Regions from separate parts of the Mesorhizobium sp. M1338 genome, predicted to be linked through region 1. Evidence: predicted binding sites of a transcription regulator. Region 1 holds the regulator's gene; each other region holds the start of a gene.
The links. Region 1 encodes LexA, which represses DNA repair genes until DNA is damaged. Its sites were predicted from a motif close to TGTTCNNNNTGTGTTCNG; they were not measured.

Region 2: the regulator LexA is predicted to act here: its motif matches at 2,628-2,645, upstream of NKH19_RS26160 (ImuA family protein).
Region 3: the regulator LexA is predicted to act here: its motif matches at 3,445-3,462, upstream of uvrA (excinuclease ABC subunit UvrA).

Annotation. Positions count from the first base shown of each region.
Region 1 covers NZ_JAMYLL010000043.1:6,201-12,003, forward strand. Annotated here, with positions in the region: partial or broken gene NKH19_RS26305 (ComEC/Rec2 family competence protein) at 1-822, shown strand, start outside; gene lexA (transcriptional repressor LexA) at 819-1,571, opposite strand; gene kynU (kynureninase) at 2,017-3,264, opposite strand; gene kynA (tryptophan 2,3-dioxygenase) at 3,347-4,183, opposite strand; gene NKH19_RS26325 (AMP-binding protein) at 4,180-5,803, opposite strand, start outside.
Region 2 covers NZ_JAMYLL010000042.1:22,469-28,271, forward strand. Annotated here, with positions in the region: gene NKH19_RS26155 (autotransporter outer membrane beta-barrel domain-containing protein) at 1-2,107, opposite strand, end outside; gene NKH19_RS26160 (ImuA family protein) at 2,676-3,434, shown strand; gene NKH19_RS26165 (Y-family DNA polymerase) at 3,349-4,872, shown strand; gene NKH19_RS26170 (error-prone DNA polymerase) at 4,869-5,803, shown strand, end outside.
Region 3 covers NZ_JAMYLL010000023.1:8,605-14,407, reverse strand. Annotated here, with positions in the region: partial or broken gene NKH19_RS33575 (DUF2306 domain-containing protein) at 135-281, opposite strand; gene NKH19_RS19865 (single-stranded DNA-binding protein) at 325-846, opposite strand; gene NKH19_RS19860 (ArsR/SmtB family transcription factor) at 1,071-1,385, shown strand; gene NKH19_RS19855 (SRPBCC family protein) at 1,382-1,891, shown strand; gene NKH19_RS19850 (ATP-dependent Clp protease proteolytic subunit) at 1,915-2,520, shown strand; gene NKH19_RS19845 (hypothetical protein) at 2,605-2,898, shown strand; gene uvrA (excinuclease ABC subunit UvrA) at 3,613-5,803, shown strand, end outside.

The sequences.
Region 1 (5,803 bases):
CCATTCGGCGCCGACGGCCCCTTTCTTTATGTAATGGGCAAAGGCCTGACGGCGATGATCGCGATGTCCGGATGGATTTCCGAGCGTTCGCCAGTCGACGCAATCGGCTTGATTTCGCAGCAGTCTGTCCTTCTGGTGGCGATTGCCCTTGTCATCGCGACGATGGCGACGACATGGCTGCGGCTGGCAGCTCTTCCTTTCGCGCTTGCCGGCCTGCTGACGGTCTCGGACACGCGCGCACCCGACGTGCTGATCTCGGAGGACGCAAGGCTGGTTGCGTTGCCGATCGGCGGCGGCGAACTCGCGGTCAGCCGGGCCAGGCCGAACGAATTCACCGTCGACAACTGGAAGCGTGCGCTGACATCCGAAAGCATCATCGTGCCGGAGGTGTTCGACGAAGGCGACGGTCAATTCGACGTCGCTGATGCGGCTGAAATGCCGCCGGGAGCACCGTTCTATTGCACTTCAGGCGTTTGCGTCGCCAGGCATCCGTCCGGCGCGTTCATTGCCTATGTCGAGGACCGAAAAGACACCTGGAAAGCCTGTGGTTTCGCCGACCTGATCGTCATCAATGACGCGACGGCCTATGACGCCTGTCACAACCCGCTGGTTCTCGTTATCACCAAACGGCAACTGGCCCGCAAAGGCAGTGCTGCCGTCTTCTTCGATCGCCAATCGGCGACCGCGCCGGCGACAATCAGCTTCGCCGTGGACAGGCCATATCGGCCCTGGCACGCGCAACGCAAGTTTTCACGCGAGGCGAGGGGACTGCCGCCCTTCAAGAGACCCGAGAAGCCAGTCGTTGAACCGCAGCTGCCTTAGTAGCGGCGGATCAGGCCAACGAGCTTGCCCTGCACCTTGACCCTGTCTGGCCCGAAAATACGGGTTTCATAGGCCGGATTGGCGGCTTCGAGAGCAATCGAGGCGCCCTTGCGGCGGAACCGCTTCAGCGTCGCTTCCTCTTCATCCACCAGCGCCACGATGATCTCGCCAGGGCTCGCCGTATCGGCATTGCGGATGATGACGGTGTCGCCGTCGAAGATGCCGGCCTCGATCATCGAGTCGCCCTTGACCTCCAGCGCATAGTGCTCGCCGCCCATGATCATGTCTGGCGGCACCGAGATCGAATGCGTCTGGTGCTGGATGGCATCGATCGGCACACCGGCGGCGATGCGCCCCATCACGGGGATCGACACGGCGGCGACCACGTCGTCGTCATTGCCTGCTGAAGACATCCGCGAAGACGCTGGCCTGATCTGCCGGCCAAGGCCGCCCTGGCCGAGACTGGCCTGACCAAGACTGCCCTGGATGACGCTTGGAGAGAACTTCTTTGCCGCGTTGAGGCCGGGTGCGATCGAGTCCGGCAGCCGCAGCACTTCCAGCGCGCGTGCCCGGTTGGGCAGCCGGCGAATGAAGCCGCGCTCTTCCAGTGCCGTGATCAAACGATGAATCCCGGATTTGGAGGCAAGGTCGAGCGCCTCCTTCATCTCGTCGAAGGATGGCGGAATGCCGCTTTCCTTCAGGCGTTCATGGATGAACATCAGCAGTTCGTGTTGCTTGCGCGTCAGCATGGCGGCCCCCAGGGTACCTGAAACCAGAATCGGAAAAACAAACCCAGAACAAACACTATCTGTTCCAGTTGTGTTCCGCAACTGTTTAAAGTTTAATGAATTTATTAAGGGGGTCGAAATTATTGGCGCTCGCCAGCGGGCCTCGTCGACGGCTGTATGCCGTCACAATGCGCTTGCCGGCATTGAAATTGTTATGGTTAATGGGCTGTGGCCCACCCTTGGCTCAAGCCTGGCATGAGCTGCCCATGGATCCGCGACGGGCGCATTTCCAGCTTTCCGGGCGTTCGTTTGCCGTGAACGAAACGAAGCCAAAATGCCAACCTTGGTTAATCTATTGCAGCCTGCGCTGGCTACCAGCGGCGAACGCATTCGCGAGCCGAAAAATTCGTCCTCCGTCATCCGACCTGGGGGCAAGACGCGACGACAGATCGTCGGGACGGCCGCGTCAGGTTACGGCCTCCTTGACGGCGAAACGCTGGTCCTTCCATGCACTCGTGCGCAGAATGTCTTCCAGCACCTCGACCGCCAGCCACACGTCCTTGTAGCCGACATAGAGCGGCGTAAATCCGAAACGGATGGTTGACGGCGCGCGGAAGTCACCGATCACGCCGCGCTCGATCAGCGCCCGCATGATTTGATAGCCATGATCGTGAAGGAACGACACCTGGCTGCCGCGCCTGGTCGCGTCGCGAGTGCTCTCCAGCGTGAGACCATAGGCGCCGCACTTCGCTTCGACGAGCTGGATGAACAGTTCGGTCAGCGCGACGCTCTTCTTTCGCAATGCCGCCATGTCGACGTCGTTCCAGATGGCAAGCGCGCCTTTGAGCGCCCGCATCGACAGGACCGGCTGCGTGCCGCACAGAAAGCGGCGGATACCGGTGCCGGCAACATAACCCCGTTCGAAGGCAAAGGGCCGTGCATGCCCCCACCAGCCGCTGAGTGGCTGGCTGATCTCGCCGTGGTGGCGCTGGGCGGCATAGATGAAGGCTGGCGCGCCCGGACCGCCGTTGAGGTACTTGTAGGTGCAGCCGACAGCGAAATCAGCATTTGCATGATCGAGCTCGACCGGCAGAGCGCCCGCGGTGTGGCAGAGATCCCAAACGATCAGCGCTCCGGCCGCATGAGCCTTGCGCGTCAGCGCCGTCATGTCGCGCAGTTCACCGGATTTGTAATTGACGTGGTTGACCAGCACCACCGCGACGCTTTCGTCGATCAGCTCTTCGATGGTTGGCGCGTCGACGCCCGCGAGGCGCAGCAAGGCGCCATCCCGGGTCGAGGCCACGCCTTCGGCGATGTACAGGTCGGTGGGAAAACTGTCACCCTCGGCGACGATGGCCAACCGGCCGGGCCGCATCTCCATCGCCGCATGCAACACCTTGTAGATGTTGGTCGACGTCGTGTCGCAGACGACGGTCTGGCCGGCCGCGGCTCCGATCAGACGTCCAAGCTGATCGCCGAGTTCGATCGGCATCTCGAACCATCCGGCTGTATTCCAGGCCCGGATGAGATCCTGGGCCCATTCCTGGGCCGCCGCTTGCTGCAGCTCGCCGAAAACGGCATGTGATGCCGCCCCAAGTGAATTGCCGTCGAGATAGATCACCCCCTCCGGCAAAATGTAACGATCGCGCATGGCACGCAGCGGATCCGTGGCATCCATCGCTTCGATCGCAGCGAGATCAGGAATTCCACTCATGGTCGTTCAGTCCTCGGTTGTTCGCGAAGGGTTCCCGCTGCAAGCGCGTCCCCTCGGTGTGCCTGTTCTCATTTCGATGATGTCAGAGCCGGGTGCGGACCGTCCACAGCTCCGGGAACAGCACGACCTCGAGCATCTTCTTCAGGTACGAAGCACCCGACGTGCCGCCGGTGCCGCGTTTCAGGCCGATGATGCGCTCGACCGTGGTGACATGATTGAAGCGCCAACGGCGGAAATAGTCCTCGAAGTCGACCAGCTTCTCGGCCAGTTCGTAGAACATCCAGTAGCGCTGCGGGTCGCGGTAGATGGTCTGCCAGGCGACCAGGACCTCTTCATTCTCGGTTCGCGTCTCACGCCAGTCCGTGCGCCTGGCATCAGCGCCGATATCGAATCCGTTGCGCGCCAGGAGCAGCAGCGCTTCGTCGTAGAGCGACGGCTCCGCCAGGATCGCCTCCAGCTTTCCGCTGAGGTCTGGCCGGTGCTTGTGCGGCCCGAGCATGGCGAGGTTGCGGTTGCCGGCCATGAACTCGATGGCGCGATACTGCCAGGACTGGAAACCCGAGGACTGGCCGAGCGCGTCGCGGAACTCGGTGTATTCGCTGGGCGTCATCGTCCGCAGCACGTCCCAGGCGTTGTTCAACTGCTCGAAGATGCGGGCGACGCGCGACAGCATCTTGAAGCTCGGCTCGAGGCGGTCGGCGCGGATCGAACGGATCGCGGCACCAATCTCGTGCAGGGCGAGCTTCATCCACAGTTCGGAGGTTTGATGCTGGATGATGAACAGCATCTCGTCATGCGCCGACGACAGCGGCGTCTGCGCCTCCAGCACCTTTTCCAGATGCAGATAGTCGCTGTAGGACATGCGCTCCTTGAACGACATCTGTGCGCCTTCGGACGCCGGATCGTATGGTTCGCTCAATTGATTTTCTCCGTGCGCAGCCGGAAGCGCTGGATCTTGCCGGTCTGGGTCTTGGGCAGAGCGGCGATGAATTTCACCGATCGCGGATATTTATAGGGCGCGATCGTTGCCTTGACGTGATCCTGCAGACGCTTGGTCGTCAATGCGTCAGGCGCTACGCCCTGCACCAGCACGACATGCGCCTCGACGATCTGGTCGCGTTCGGCATCGTCCGCGCCGATCACCGCGCATTCGGCGACGTCAGGATGCGACAGGAGTGCTGCCTCGACCTCGGGTCCGGCAATGTTGTAGCCGGCACTGACGATCATGTCGTCGGAGCGTGCGGCGAAATGGAAGAAGCCGTCTTCGTCCTGGGTGAAGGTGTCGCCGGTGAGGTTCCAGCCGTCGCGCACGTATTCTTTCTGCCTGTCATCGGCCATGTAGCGGCAGCCGGTCGGGCCTCGCACCGCCAGCCTGCCGGTTGTGCCGCGCGGCACCTCGCGCATCTCGTCGTCGACGATGCGCGCCTCGTAGCCGCCCACCGGCTTGCCGGTCGAAGCGGGCTTCATGTCGATGAGGCGGTTGGAGATGAAGATGTGCAGCATTTCGGTGGCGCCGATGCCGTCGAGAATCGGCTTGCCGGTCTTTTGCGTCCACTCCTCGAAAACCGGTGCGGGCAAGGTTTCGCCGGCCGAAACGGCGACGCGCAACGACGACAAATCGGCCCCTTCATCCATGGCCTTCAGCATGGCGCGATAGGCGGTCGGCGCGGTGAAGGAGATTGTCGCTTTGTAGGTCTCGATAATGTGGATCATGTTGGGTGGCGTCGCCTGTTCCAGCAGCGTCGCCGCCGCACCGAAGCGCAGCGGGAAGATGGCGAGCCCGCCAAGGCCGAAGGTGAAGGCGAGCGGCGGCGAACCGACAAAGATATCGTCCGGCGTCACCTGGAGGATTTCGCGGGCATAGGCGTCGGCGATGATCAGGAGGTCGCGGTGGAAATGCATCGTCGCCTTCGGCACACCTGTCGTGCCCGAGGTGAAGCCGAGAAGCGCGACATCGTCGCGGCCGGTGTCGACGGCGGTGAAGGTAACCGGCTTGTCGAGAGCGGCACGATCGAGTTCGGCATCATGGTTGGCGGTGCCATCGAAGCCGATGACCTGTTTGAGGAACGCGCTGTCCTTGGCGCAGGCGGTCATCTCGTCCATCAGCCTGGTGTCGCAGAGCGCGATGGTGATTTCCGCCTTGTCGACGATCTTGGCGAGTTCGCCGGCGCGCAGCATCGGCATGGTGTTGACGACCACGGCGCCGACCTTGGTGGCGGCCAGCCAGCAGGCGACCATGGCGGGGTTGTTGGCCGAACGGATCAGCACCCGGTTGCCTGGCCTGACGCCATAATTCTCGACCAGCGCATGGGCCAGCCTGTTCGTCCAGTCGGACAGTTCCTTGTAGGTGCGGCGGCGGCCATTGCCGATCAGCGCGGTGTGGTCACCGAGGCCCTTCTCGACCAGCCTGTCGGTCAGTTCGACGCCGGCGTTGAGGCGTTCGGGATAGTCGAAACCTTCGAGCAGGAAGTCCGGCCATTGCTCCGGCGGCGGCAAGTGATCGCGCGTGAACGTGTCGATATGCGCTGAAGGCCCAAGC
Region 2 (5,803 bases), on a different contig from region 1:
CGGCGGTGTTGCGCAGCGTGCCGCCGGCGAGCGTCAGGCCGCCGGCGGCAGCGCCGAGATTGTTGTCGGCCGAAACCGAGAGCACGCCGCCCGAGACGGTCGTGCCGCCCGTGTAGGTGTTGGCGCCGGAAAGCACCAGCGTGCCGGCATCGGTCTTGGTGAGGCTGCTCGCCCCGGTCAGCACCGAGGCGATGGTCGCGGTATAGCCCGCCCCGGCCGGGGAGCCGTCGCCGACCCGGATGATGCTCTCGCCACCGGCGCCGGCCAGCGTTGTGGCGTCGCCTTCGATGCGGTAGCCGTCGGCGGCGAACTGCATGCCGGTGACCGCCAGCGCGCCGGCGCCATCGCCGGCGATGACGGTACCGCCAAGTGTCTGGAAGATGGCAAAGCCGGGCTGCGGCTTCATGGCTCCGTTGACTAGGCCGGTGCTCGTGGTCCAGTTCGGGCTCGTCGCCGTCCAGGTGCCATTGCCGCCGTCGACCAGATCATTGTTGGCATTGCCGGCCGCGTCGCCGTCCCAGAACAACAGGTCGTTGCCGACGCTGCTGATAAGATTGACCTGGTTGGCGACGGAGGTCTGCACCGACAGGTCGGCCGCCGTGACGTTGACCGGCAGATTGCCGAACTCAAGACCATTGTCGGTCAGCGAGCCGCCATAATTGATCAGCCGATAGACGCCGGGGCCGAAGCCGCCGACATCGGTGATGTCGAGGCTGCCGTCCAGAGTCAGGTTGCCGGTCACCACGATCAGATCGTTGACGCCGCCGCCGACAATGCCGGCTTGGCCGAGCTCATAGTCAAGGGTCGAGCCCGAGCTCAGGCTGAGCGATCCCACCGTCAGCGTGCCAGGGCTGGAGCCCGGCGCCAGCACGCCGCCATCGGCGATAATGACCGCGCCGGCAATCGAGCCGGAGCCGCCCAATGTGCCGCCGCTGTTGACGGTCGTCTGGGTGTTGCCGAGCGCGCCCTCGACGACAAGCTTGCCGCCACTGACCGTGGTTGCGCCGGAATAGGTGTTGGCGCCGCCCAGGATCATGGTGCCGCCGTTGAGTGCCAGTCCACCGCTGCCGGAGATGATGCCGGAAAAACTATCGTTGGTGTCGGTGATCGTAAGCGTCTTGGCGCCCAGAGTGACGGCGCCGCTGCCGGCGAGGCTCTGAATGCTGGTGCCTGTCGGGGTAATGGCCGCGATATCGAACGTTCCGTCCGCGAGCACTCGGCTTGAATCGGCAACGGCGCCGGCTCCCTGAAGCGAGAGTGTGCTGCCGGCCTGGATCCAGGTCTCGCCGGAATAAGGGCTGTTGGCTAGAAGGTTGAAAATGCCGCCGCCTGTTACGGTCAGGCCACCGGCGCCAGTAAACCCAGAGGTAGCGTCGGTCCCCACGGTGAAGCCGGCGGTATCGACGGTCAGCCCGCCAGCCAGTACGCTAAGTTCAGTGCCCGAGAATCCATTGATGAAGGTCGCATTGTTCGCTCTTGCCTTGAGAATGCCATTGTCAAAATTGGCCTGCGCCGCGCCGAAGCCGTTCCGCAGAACGGCCGTGTCCAACATGCCGCCGCTGATGTTGAGCGTGCCGGAAGAGGTGACACCCACGCCTAAGATCGTGGTGCTGGCGACGACTTTGCCTCCATTCACAACGTTCAGCGTACCGTTTCCTTGATAGCCGACACCAAAATTCCCGCTGCTTATCGTCCATAGCGATCCAGCCCCGGTGACGGTGACGGTTCCGGTGCCGCTGGCTTGATTTCCGATCCGCGGGGCTGACGCGCTTGTAAGCGTGCTGCCGTTCTGGATCGTCAGACTGCCCGACCCGCTATCGCCAACGTACAGGGAGCTCGTCACACCAATTGCTGGGCCACTCACGCCAAGCACTGTCGGGTTAGGCGATGTCGTGTTGATCACGACGGAGCCGCCTGAGGGGGCTACGCCGCCCGACCAGTTGCTGCCCACCGTCCAGTTGTTGCTCGTCGTTCCAGTCCATTGCTGAGCGGAGGCCGAGGTCAGTGAAGCGCCGATCGCCAGCGCTGTCAGGCCGACGCCCGCCAACAGCTTGGTCATTGTGCCGCCCCGATCTTCGATCGTTTCGCCGCCGGCAGCCGTGCTCATATGAAATTCCCCCAACAGAGCCAAATGCGCCTCGCAGCGTCGACCCTGATTCCGATCGGGTAAACGCAGCACGAAAGGGTACGGCCTCGCAACAGGCTTATATTCGGATCGACTACCAAAAAACTAATCCTAGCAAGGAAAGGCAAGTCTGTGTTGGTGACGTCACAGCGGATTTACTTGTATTAGCTTCTGCTTATTTAAACGAGTAAGCTCACCGAACTATGCGAAATGGGCTTGCTGGCTCCACGGCGGCGCGCGCGCCGTGCTCGGCGAAGTCGCCGGGGGTCCAGACCTCGCGGGTTTGGACTCGATGCGGGCAAGCAGGCGCGAGCGAAGATCGGTATGGGGCTCAACTATGGGCATGTCCGAAATAAGCTACAAGTTTCGGCCACTCGTGGCGCCCAACCAAACATGGAACTCGCATTTTCGCATTAAAGGATATGGCCCGGCACTTTAGACTATCCGAATGCCCTCCTTCCGCAGGGGCATGACGTCATTCCGGTTGACTCTTAACCAAGACGAGAACAAATGTAGAACATATCACGGCTTTCCGCGTTTCAAGGGTCAGATGCGTGTATCGGCGCCCCCTGCTGCCATTTCCGACCTTCGAGAACGCATCGCGCGCCTCGAAGGCGGAAAGGCGCGCGCCCGAATGGTTTTGCCGTTCGGAGTGGCCGCGATCGACAGGGTTCTGCCGGGAGGCGGGTTGACTTTTGGCGGTCTGCACGAGGTCGCGGGCGGCGGCAATGGCGCTGTCGACGGTGCGGCCGCGGCGCTGTTCGCCGCGGGAATTGCCGCCCGCACGGCAGGCAAGGTGCTGTGGTGCGTTACCCGGCCCGATCTGTTCGCGCCTGCGATCGAACAGGCCGGCCTTCCTCCGGGACGGGTAATCTATGTCGAAGCCGGCGACGAAAAATCCGTTCTCGCCTGTTTCGAAGAGGGTCTTCGTGGCGGTTTTGGCGCTGTCGTTGCCGAGATTGCACGGCTTTCGATGACGGCCTCACGGCGGCTTCAGCTTGCCGCCGAAAACTCCGGCGCCACCGGCATCGCCATTCGCCGCTGGCGGCGACAGACGGAGGCAACCGATTTTGGCCAGCCGACAGCCGCCGAAACCCGCTGGCGGGTGTCGGTCCTGCCGTCGACACCACTGCCTGTTCAGGGAGTCGGGCGTGCGCGCTGGCAGCTTGAACTGATCCGATGCCGTGCAGGAGAGAGCGCAGATTTTACAGTGGAGGCTTGCGATGCCAAGGGTCGTATCGCTCTTCCTTCCGATGTGGCCGACAGACCGCTTCAGAAGGAAATCGGGCGACGCCGCGCCTCCGCCTGAGACGCCGCTCGTTTTGATCGGCCGCGACGGACGTCGCCGTGTGGTACTTGCCGCTGATGCGGCAGCGCACGCAGCCGGCCTGCGCATCGGCATGCCGGCGAGTAAGGCGCAGGCGCTCGTTCCGGGTCTTGTCGTTCATGATGCCGAGCCCGAAGCAGATGAGATGGCGCTCGAGCGATTGGCGCTGTGGGCGCTGCGCCGCTACGCGCCGATCGTCGCTGCCGATGCGCCGGACGGCATTGTGATCGACACGACCGGCGCCGACCATCTGCATGGCGGCGAGGCGGCAATGCTCACCGATATGGTGGAGCGACTTGCCGCGTCCGGCTTTACCGCGCGCTGCGCGGTCGCCGATAGCTGGGGCGCAGCCCACGCATTGGCCCGCTTCGGTACACGGCAGACGCTTGTGGTACCGTCCGGCGAAATTGCCCAGGCGATCCTGCCTTTGCCGATCGCTGCCCTTCGCTTTCCCGCCGCGACGATCGATAGTCTGAGGCGGCTCGGCTTCGAGACAATTGCGGATCTCACCGGCACCCCGCGTGCGGCGCTCGCCTTGCGTTTTGGGCCGGAGGCCGGCCGCCGCCTCGACCAGGCGTTCGGACGCGTGAGCGAACCGATCGAGCCGATCCGGCCGCAGGAAATTGTCGAAGTGCGCCGCAATTTTGCCGAGCCGATCGGCGCGGCACAAACAATCGCGCGCTATACCGGCAAGCTGGTCGCTGAACTATGCGCCTCACTCGAGACGCGAGGACTTGGCGCACGCCGGCTCGATCTTCTGTTCTTCCGCGTCGACAATCGCATCGAGGCGATCCGTGTCGGCACAGCATCGCCGGTGCGTGACACGAAGCGCTTGACCCGGCTTCTCACCGACAAAATAGAAACGATCGATCCAGGGTTCGGCATCGAGCTGATGCGGCTTGCCGCGACCGTTGCCGAGCCGCTGCGGGCCAAACAGATGATTTCCTCGCTCGCCGAGGCGCCCGAACCCGATGTGTCGGATGTGATCGACATCCTCGCCAACCGTGTCGGTGAGGACCGGCTCTATCGCTTTGCCCCGGTGCAGAGCGACGTTCCCGAACGTTCGGTTCAACGCATTGCCCCAATGGCGCCTGATACCGGCGAGGGCTGGCCCGGCCATTGGCCGCGCCCAACTCGGCTGTTGCCACGACCCGAGCCGATCGAGACGGTGGCACTTCTTCCCGACCATCCACCCGTGACTTTCACTTGGCGCGGCGTCCGCCGACGCGTGAAGCGTGCGGATGGTCCGGAACGCGTCTTCGGGGAATGGTGGAAGCGCGACGCCGAGCTCGCGGCGGTGAGGGACTATTTCCGGGTCGAGGACGAGAACGGCGAGCGCTACTGGGTCTACCGCGCCGGCGACGGCGAGGATGCCGCGACCGGATCGCATAAATGGTTCATGCATGGGATCTTCGGATGACTGGCGCGGCCCGATATGCCGAGCTGCAGGTCACCTCGCATTTCAGTTTCCTGCGTGGGGCGAGTAGCTGCGAAGAGCTGTTCGCCCAGGCGGCACTGCTCGGCATCGAAGCGCTGGCTATCGTCGACCGCAATTCGCTTGCCGGCATCGTGCGCGCCCATGAAGCGGCCAAGACGACAGGCGTTCGGCTAATCGTCGGCTGCCGTCTTGAACTGGCCGACGGCATGTCGATCCTGGTCTACCCTACGGACCGACCGGCCTATTCGCGCCTTTGCCGCCTGCTGTCGCTCGGCAAGGGCAGGGCCGGGAAGGCAAAATGCCATCTCGAATGGGATGATGTCGTCGCCTATGGCGAAGGTCTGATTGCTGTCCTGGTGCCGGACGAAGCCGATGACCTTTGTGCCGTTCGTTTGCGGCGGCTGCGCGAGATCTTCGGTGATCGCGCCTATCTGGCGCTCACCTTGCGCAGGCGTCCGAACGACCAGCTCAGGCTTCACGAGCTGGCAAATCTTGCGACGGCGATGCACGTGCCCACCGTCGTCACCAATGACGTGCTTTTCCACGAGCCAGCCCGCCGCATGATGCAGGATGTCGTCACCTGCATTCGTCACAACGTCGCCATCGATGGTGCCGGCTTCCGGCGCGAACGTCATGCTGATCGCTACCTCAAACCTGGCGACGAAATGGCGCGGCTCTTCAGCAATTATCCCGAGGCCTTGGCGCGCACGATCGAAATCGCCGACCGCTGCCGGTTCTCGCTCGACGAGCTCGCCTACCAATACCCGGAGGAGAAGACCATGCCGGGTCTCACCTCCCAGCAGGCGCTGGAAAAACTGACCTGGGAAGGTGCTGACAGCCGCTATCCCGAGGGCGTGCCTGACAAGGTGGTCGAGATCTTGAAACACGAGCTGCGGCTGATCGAGACGCTCAG
Region 3 (5,803 bases), on a different contig from region 1:
GATGCAGTGATTGTGAGCATGCCACAGCGGCACGGTGACCAGCACCAGGATCGACAGGAAATGGATCGGACTGAGGGGCCGATGAGCCGGATCTGATGAATCCAGAAACTCGAGTCGGCGATGACCAGCATCAGCGCGGCCCACACATAGCCCGCGATGCGATGGCTCGGCGTTCCCTTCGGCAATGCCAACTGCGTTGGCCCTATCGCCAGTGCGGCGAAGGCCGCAAAGGCATGCCAGGGTATAGGAGAGGGTGCGGCAAGCAGCGGGTCCTGCGACATTGTCCCCTCTCCAGTGACTGCCCCTCAATACGATCGATTGTCCTCAGAACGGGATTTCGTCGTCCAGTTCGCGCGACGAACCGCCACCGCCGCCACTCTTGGCACCACCGCCGCCGCCGCGATTGAAGCCTTCGCTCGGGCTGGACTGGCCGAAATCGGAACCACGGCTGTTGCCACCGGCATTGCCTCCGATCTGGCCGCCCTCACCCTGTCCGCGTGCGTCGAGCATCTGCAGCTCGCCCCGGAATTTCTGCAGCACGACTTCCGTCGTGTACTTGTCGGCGCCGGTCTGGTCCTGCCATTTGCGCGTCTGCAGCTGGCCCTCGACATAGACCTTCATGCCCTTCTTCAGATACTGCTCCGCCACCTTGGCGATGCCCTCATTGAAGATGACGACGTTGTGCCACTCGGTTTTTTCCTTGCGCTCGCCGGAATTCTTGTCGCGCCAGCTTTCCGACGTCGCGATGCGGATGTTGACGACCGGCTCGCCCGAGTTCAGGCGGCGGATTTCAGGGTCCGCACCGAGATTACCGACCAGAATGACCTTGTTGACGCTACCCGCCATGATATTTCTCCGCTCATCCAAAACCAATTTTTGTCGCAGCACCTTACAGGCTGCGGGCGTCGGCCGCCTGCTAAGGCTGGCTTTTCCCACAAGGTTTTTGTTCCCTTTTCGTTCTTATCCGCACTGCCGCTTATTGTCAAGGAATGGCAGCATCGCCGGAAGCCCACATATGGGTTTGAAAAGAACGCTTGCCAAATCGATAAGTATCCACTTATGCTTTTGTCATGATCGAAGCAGAGATTTTCCGGGCCCTGGCCGACCCGACGCGCCGCGCCGTCTTTGAGCGGCTCGCCGCTGGTGAAATGACGGTATCGGAATTGCGCACCGGCATGACGGTGTCGCAACCGGCGGTGTCACAGCATCTGGCGGTGCTGCGCGGCGCCGGCCTGGTGGTCGAACGACGTGCCGGCCGCAATGCTTTTTACCGCGCCGATCCGCAGGGGCTCGCCCCCTTGCTCTCCTGGATCGAACGCTACCGGACCTTCTGGCCGGAACGCATCGAAAGATTGAAGGCGGTTTTGAAGGACATGGACCAATGACGAACGTTCGATCGATGAAAGCCGACCAAAACCATCGCGAGATCTCTCCCGATGCGATCGAGTTCGAGTACGACCTTGCCGAGCCGCCGGAAAAGGTGTGGCGGGCCCTGACCGTGCCGGAGCTGCTCGCCGCATGGATGATGCCGAACGACATCAGGCCGGAGACCGGCAATCGTTTTGCCTTCGCCGGGCCGGATGCGGCGATCGAATGCGAAATCCTCGACGCCGAGCCGGAGAAGCTGCTGCGCTATTCCTGGCGGGAGCAGCCAGGCGACGCCGCGCGGCAGGATCGCCTCGACGGCCCGTTGGACAGCATTGTCACCTTCACACTTGCCCGAACCGTTTCCGGCGGCACCCATCTGCGCATCGTCCATGACGGCTTCGCCCGCAAGGCAATGCCCGCTGTCGCCATGGCGTGCGCTAGCTGCCGGCTTTCGCTCGACGCCAACGGTACACGCAAGCCGATCGCCGCAAACACGCTTCGCCGCTTGCTGCGCGCAGCCTGAACAAGGACAATGGAGAGAAGATCATGAGCGGTGTTGCCAGTCTGGTGCCGATGGTAATCGAGCAATCGAGCCGCGGCGAACGCGCCTTCGACATTTTCTCGCGGCTGCTGCGCGAGCGCATCGTCTTCATCAATGGCGAGATCAACGACGACATCTCGGCGCTGGTCTGCGCGCAGTTGCTGTCGCTGGAATCGGACAATCCCGACAAGGAGATCTCGCTCTATATCAACTCGCCGGGCGGCGTGGTGACCAGCGGCTTCGCCATCTACGACACGATGCAATACATCAGCTGCCCGGTGTCGACCGTGTGCATGGGCTTTGCCGCCTCGATGGGTTCTTTCCTGCTGATGGCGGGCACACCGGGGCGTCGTATCTCGCTGCCGAACGCCACCATCCTGCTGCATCAGCCGCTGGGCGGGTTCCAGGGCCAAGCCTCCGACATCCAGCGCCATGCCGAGCGCATCGTCCAGACGAAACGGCACATGGCCGGGCTCTATGCGCAGCATTGCGGACGCACCTATGAGGAGGTCGAACGCACGCTGGACCGCGACCACTTCATGACCGCCCGCGAGGCCCAGACCTGGGGCATCGTCGACCACGTTTTCGACACGCGAAAAAAGGCGGCATAAAGCCAGGCCCGGCTTCCTGCCGGCTTTCGAAGATTTGATGATGCCGGTCTGGTCCCGTCGCCGGCACGCCACTATAGTCCTGGGATGATCGACACTCATCCACCCAGAACATTGCACCGTGTCATCGCCGTTGTAGCGCTCGTGTGCCTTTCGAGCGGCACGGCCTTCGCCGGCGACAGCTCGGCGCAGGCGCAAAAAGGCGCCCTGCCCGGCGTGGCCGGCGACTATCGCATCGCCAAGCCGGCTCCCGAACCCGACGATGCATATCCCGGCAACGGCAACGGCCAGTTCAAGATCGGCGATACGGATGTCAGGATTTCCGGCAGCATTACCGTCGATCTCGGAGCCGGCTCAATCGGGCAGCCCCGCCACCGATAGTGGTGCCGGCGTGCTGCGCTGGCATATCGCCAACAAGACATCCGCACATAAAACGGCCCCGCCGTGCTTTGCGCAAACGGACGGGGCCTTTTTGGATCTAAAATCCAACTTCTACCGGGGGCGTACTGCCGGCACAAGATTTCGGATGCAACGCGGCGTCAGCCGACGATCCGACTGCAGTCTCTGATTTTTACGGGGTATGGCAGGTCACGGTTTGTCGGGTGGCGCAAACGCTAAACCCTGGCACTTATGCCTGCCGCCGCTCCAGTAACGACTGGAACCCTGTGGGACGATCCGGTGGCGTCATAGCTCCGCTCCTTTTTGTCCATTGCGACGTTGTCGTCCGAAGCACAAATCGCTAATGCCTGCGGCATCTCGCAGGCCGCCTCTGGGCGGCGAGACCATCGAAAGACGGCCGGCTTCGTTGACTGCCGAAGCTTGCCTCCAGGAGCCGGCGCCCGTCAAGCTTCAATAGCCGGTTACCGAAAAATGTGATCGTCGGGAGGTTACGTGCAAGTCAGTTTTTGCACAGCTTTGTCAGGAGCGTGTTCGGTCTTTGTTCTTTCTACTTGCCCGTTCACGCGAAAGACGCTTAAACGGCTTTTGTCGGGAATTGTGGCGTCTCTCGACGTGGCGGCAAAACTACCTACATAGGGGATGGCTGGGAAAACCCGCCATTCCAGGAAATTCCAGATTCTGAGGCGGCGACCGGCGATGGCCGACCATAAATATCTTTCCATTCGCGGGGCGCGCGAACACAATCTGAAGAATGTCGATCTCGACCTGCCGCGTGACAGCCTGATTGTCATGACCGGCCTGTCGGGTTCCGGCAAGTCGTCGCTTGCCTTCGACACCATCTATGCCGAAGGCCAGCGCCGCTATGTCGAAAGCCTTTCGGCCTACGCCCGGCAATTCCTCGAAATGATGCAGAAGCCTGACGTCGACCAGATCGACGGCCTGTCGCCTGCCATCTCGATCGAGCAGAAGACCACCTCGAAGAACCCGCGTTCGACGGTCGGCACCGTCACCGAGATCTACGACTATATGCGCCTGTTGTTCGCGCGCGTCGGCATCCCCTATTCGCCGGCCACCGGCCTGCCGATCGAGAGTCAGACGGTTTCGCAGATGGTCGACCGCGTGCTGGCGGTCGAGGAAGGCACGCGCCTGTTCATCCTGGCGCCGATGGTGCGCGGCCGCAAAGGCGAGTACCGCAAGGAACTGCTGGAACTGCAGAAGAAGGGCTTTCAACGCGTCAAGGTCGACGGCGTCTTCTACGAGATCGCCGACGTGCCGGCGCTGGACAAGAAGTACAAGCACGACCTCGACGTCGTCGTCGACCGCATCGTCGTGCGCGGCGATCTGGCGACGCGGCTCGCCGACTCCATCGAAACGGCGCTGAAGCTGGCCGATGGGTTGGCGGTAGCCGAATTCGCCGACAAGCCGCTCGACTCCAGCCAGACCGGCGAGGATTCGGTCAACAAGTCGAAGAACGAGACGCATGAGCGCATCCTGTTCTCGGAAAAATTTGCTTGCCCGGTCTCCGGCTTCACCATTCCGGAAATCGAACCGCGCCTGTTCTCGTTCAACAACCCGTTCGGTGCCTGCCCGACCTGCGACGGTCTCGGCAGCCAGCGCGCCATCGATGGCAATCTGATCGTGCCGGACGAAAACATCTCGCTGCGCGACGGCGCCGTCAGCCCGTGGGCTAAGTCGACCTCGCCCTATTATGCACAGACGCTGGAGGCGCTGGGCAAGGCTTATGGCTTCAAGCTCGGCGACAAGTTCAGGGATCTGACCGAAGAGGCAAAGGAAGCCATCCTGCGCGGCACCGGAGAGCGCGAGATCACCTTCCAGTATGATGACGGCCTGCGCTCCTACAAGACAACCAAGACGTTCGAAGGCGTCATCCCCAATCTCGAGCGCCGCTGGAAGGAGACCGAATCCGCCTGGATGCGCGAGGAGATCGAGCGCTTCATGTCGGCCACGCCCTGCCCGGTCTGCAAGGGCTACCGCCTGAAGCCCGAGTCGCTTGCGGTGAAGATCGCCGGCAGGCACATCGGCGAAGTCACCGAACTTTCGATCCGCAAGGCCGACCAGTGGTTCACCGACCTGCCCGCGTCGCTCAACGACAAGCAGAACGAGATCGCGGTGCGCGTGCTCAAGGAGATCCGCGAGCGGCTGCGCTTCCTCAACGATGTCGGGCTCGATTATCTGACGCTGTCGCGCAATTCGGGCACGCTGTCCGGCGGTGAGAGCCAGCGCATCCGGCTGGCGTCGCAGATCGGCTCCGGCCTCACCGGCGTGCTCTATGTGCTGGACGAGCCGTCGATCGGTCTGCATCAGCGCGACAATGCGCGCCTGCTCGATACGCTCAAGCACCTGCGCGACATCGGCAACACGGTGATCGTCGTCGAGCATGACGAGGACGCCATCCTGCATGCAGACTATGTCGTCGACATGGGCCCGGCCGCCGGCATCCACGGCGGCGAGATCATTGCCCAGGGCACGCCGCAGCAAGTCATGGCCAACCCCAATTCGATCACCGGCAAATATTTGTCGGGCGCGCTCGAAGTGGCGACGCCCGGCGTGCGCCGCGAGGCGAAGAAGAACCGGCGCCTGAAGATCGTCGGCGCGCGCGGCAACAATCTGAAGAACGTCACCGCCGAAATCCCCCTCGGCACCTTCACCGCCGTCACCGGCGTGTCGGGCGGAGGCAAGTCGACCTTCCTGATCGAGACGCTGTTCAAGGCCGCCTCGCGCCGCATCATGGGCTCGCGCGAGCACCCGGCCGATCATGATCGCATCGAGGGCCTCGAATTCCTCGACAAGGTCATCGACATCGACCAGTCGCCGATCGGCAGGACCCCGCGCTCCAATCCGGCCACCTATACCGGCGCCTTCACGC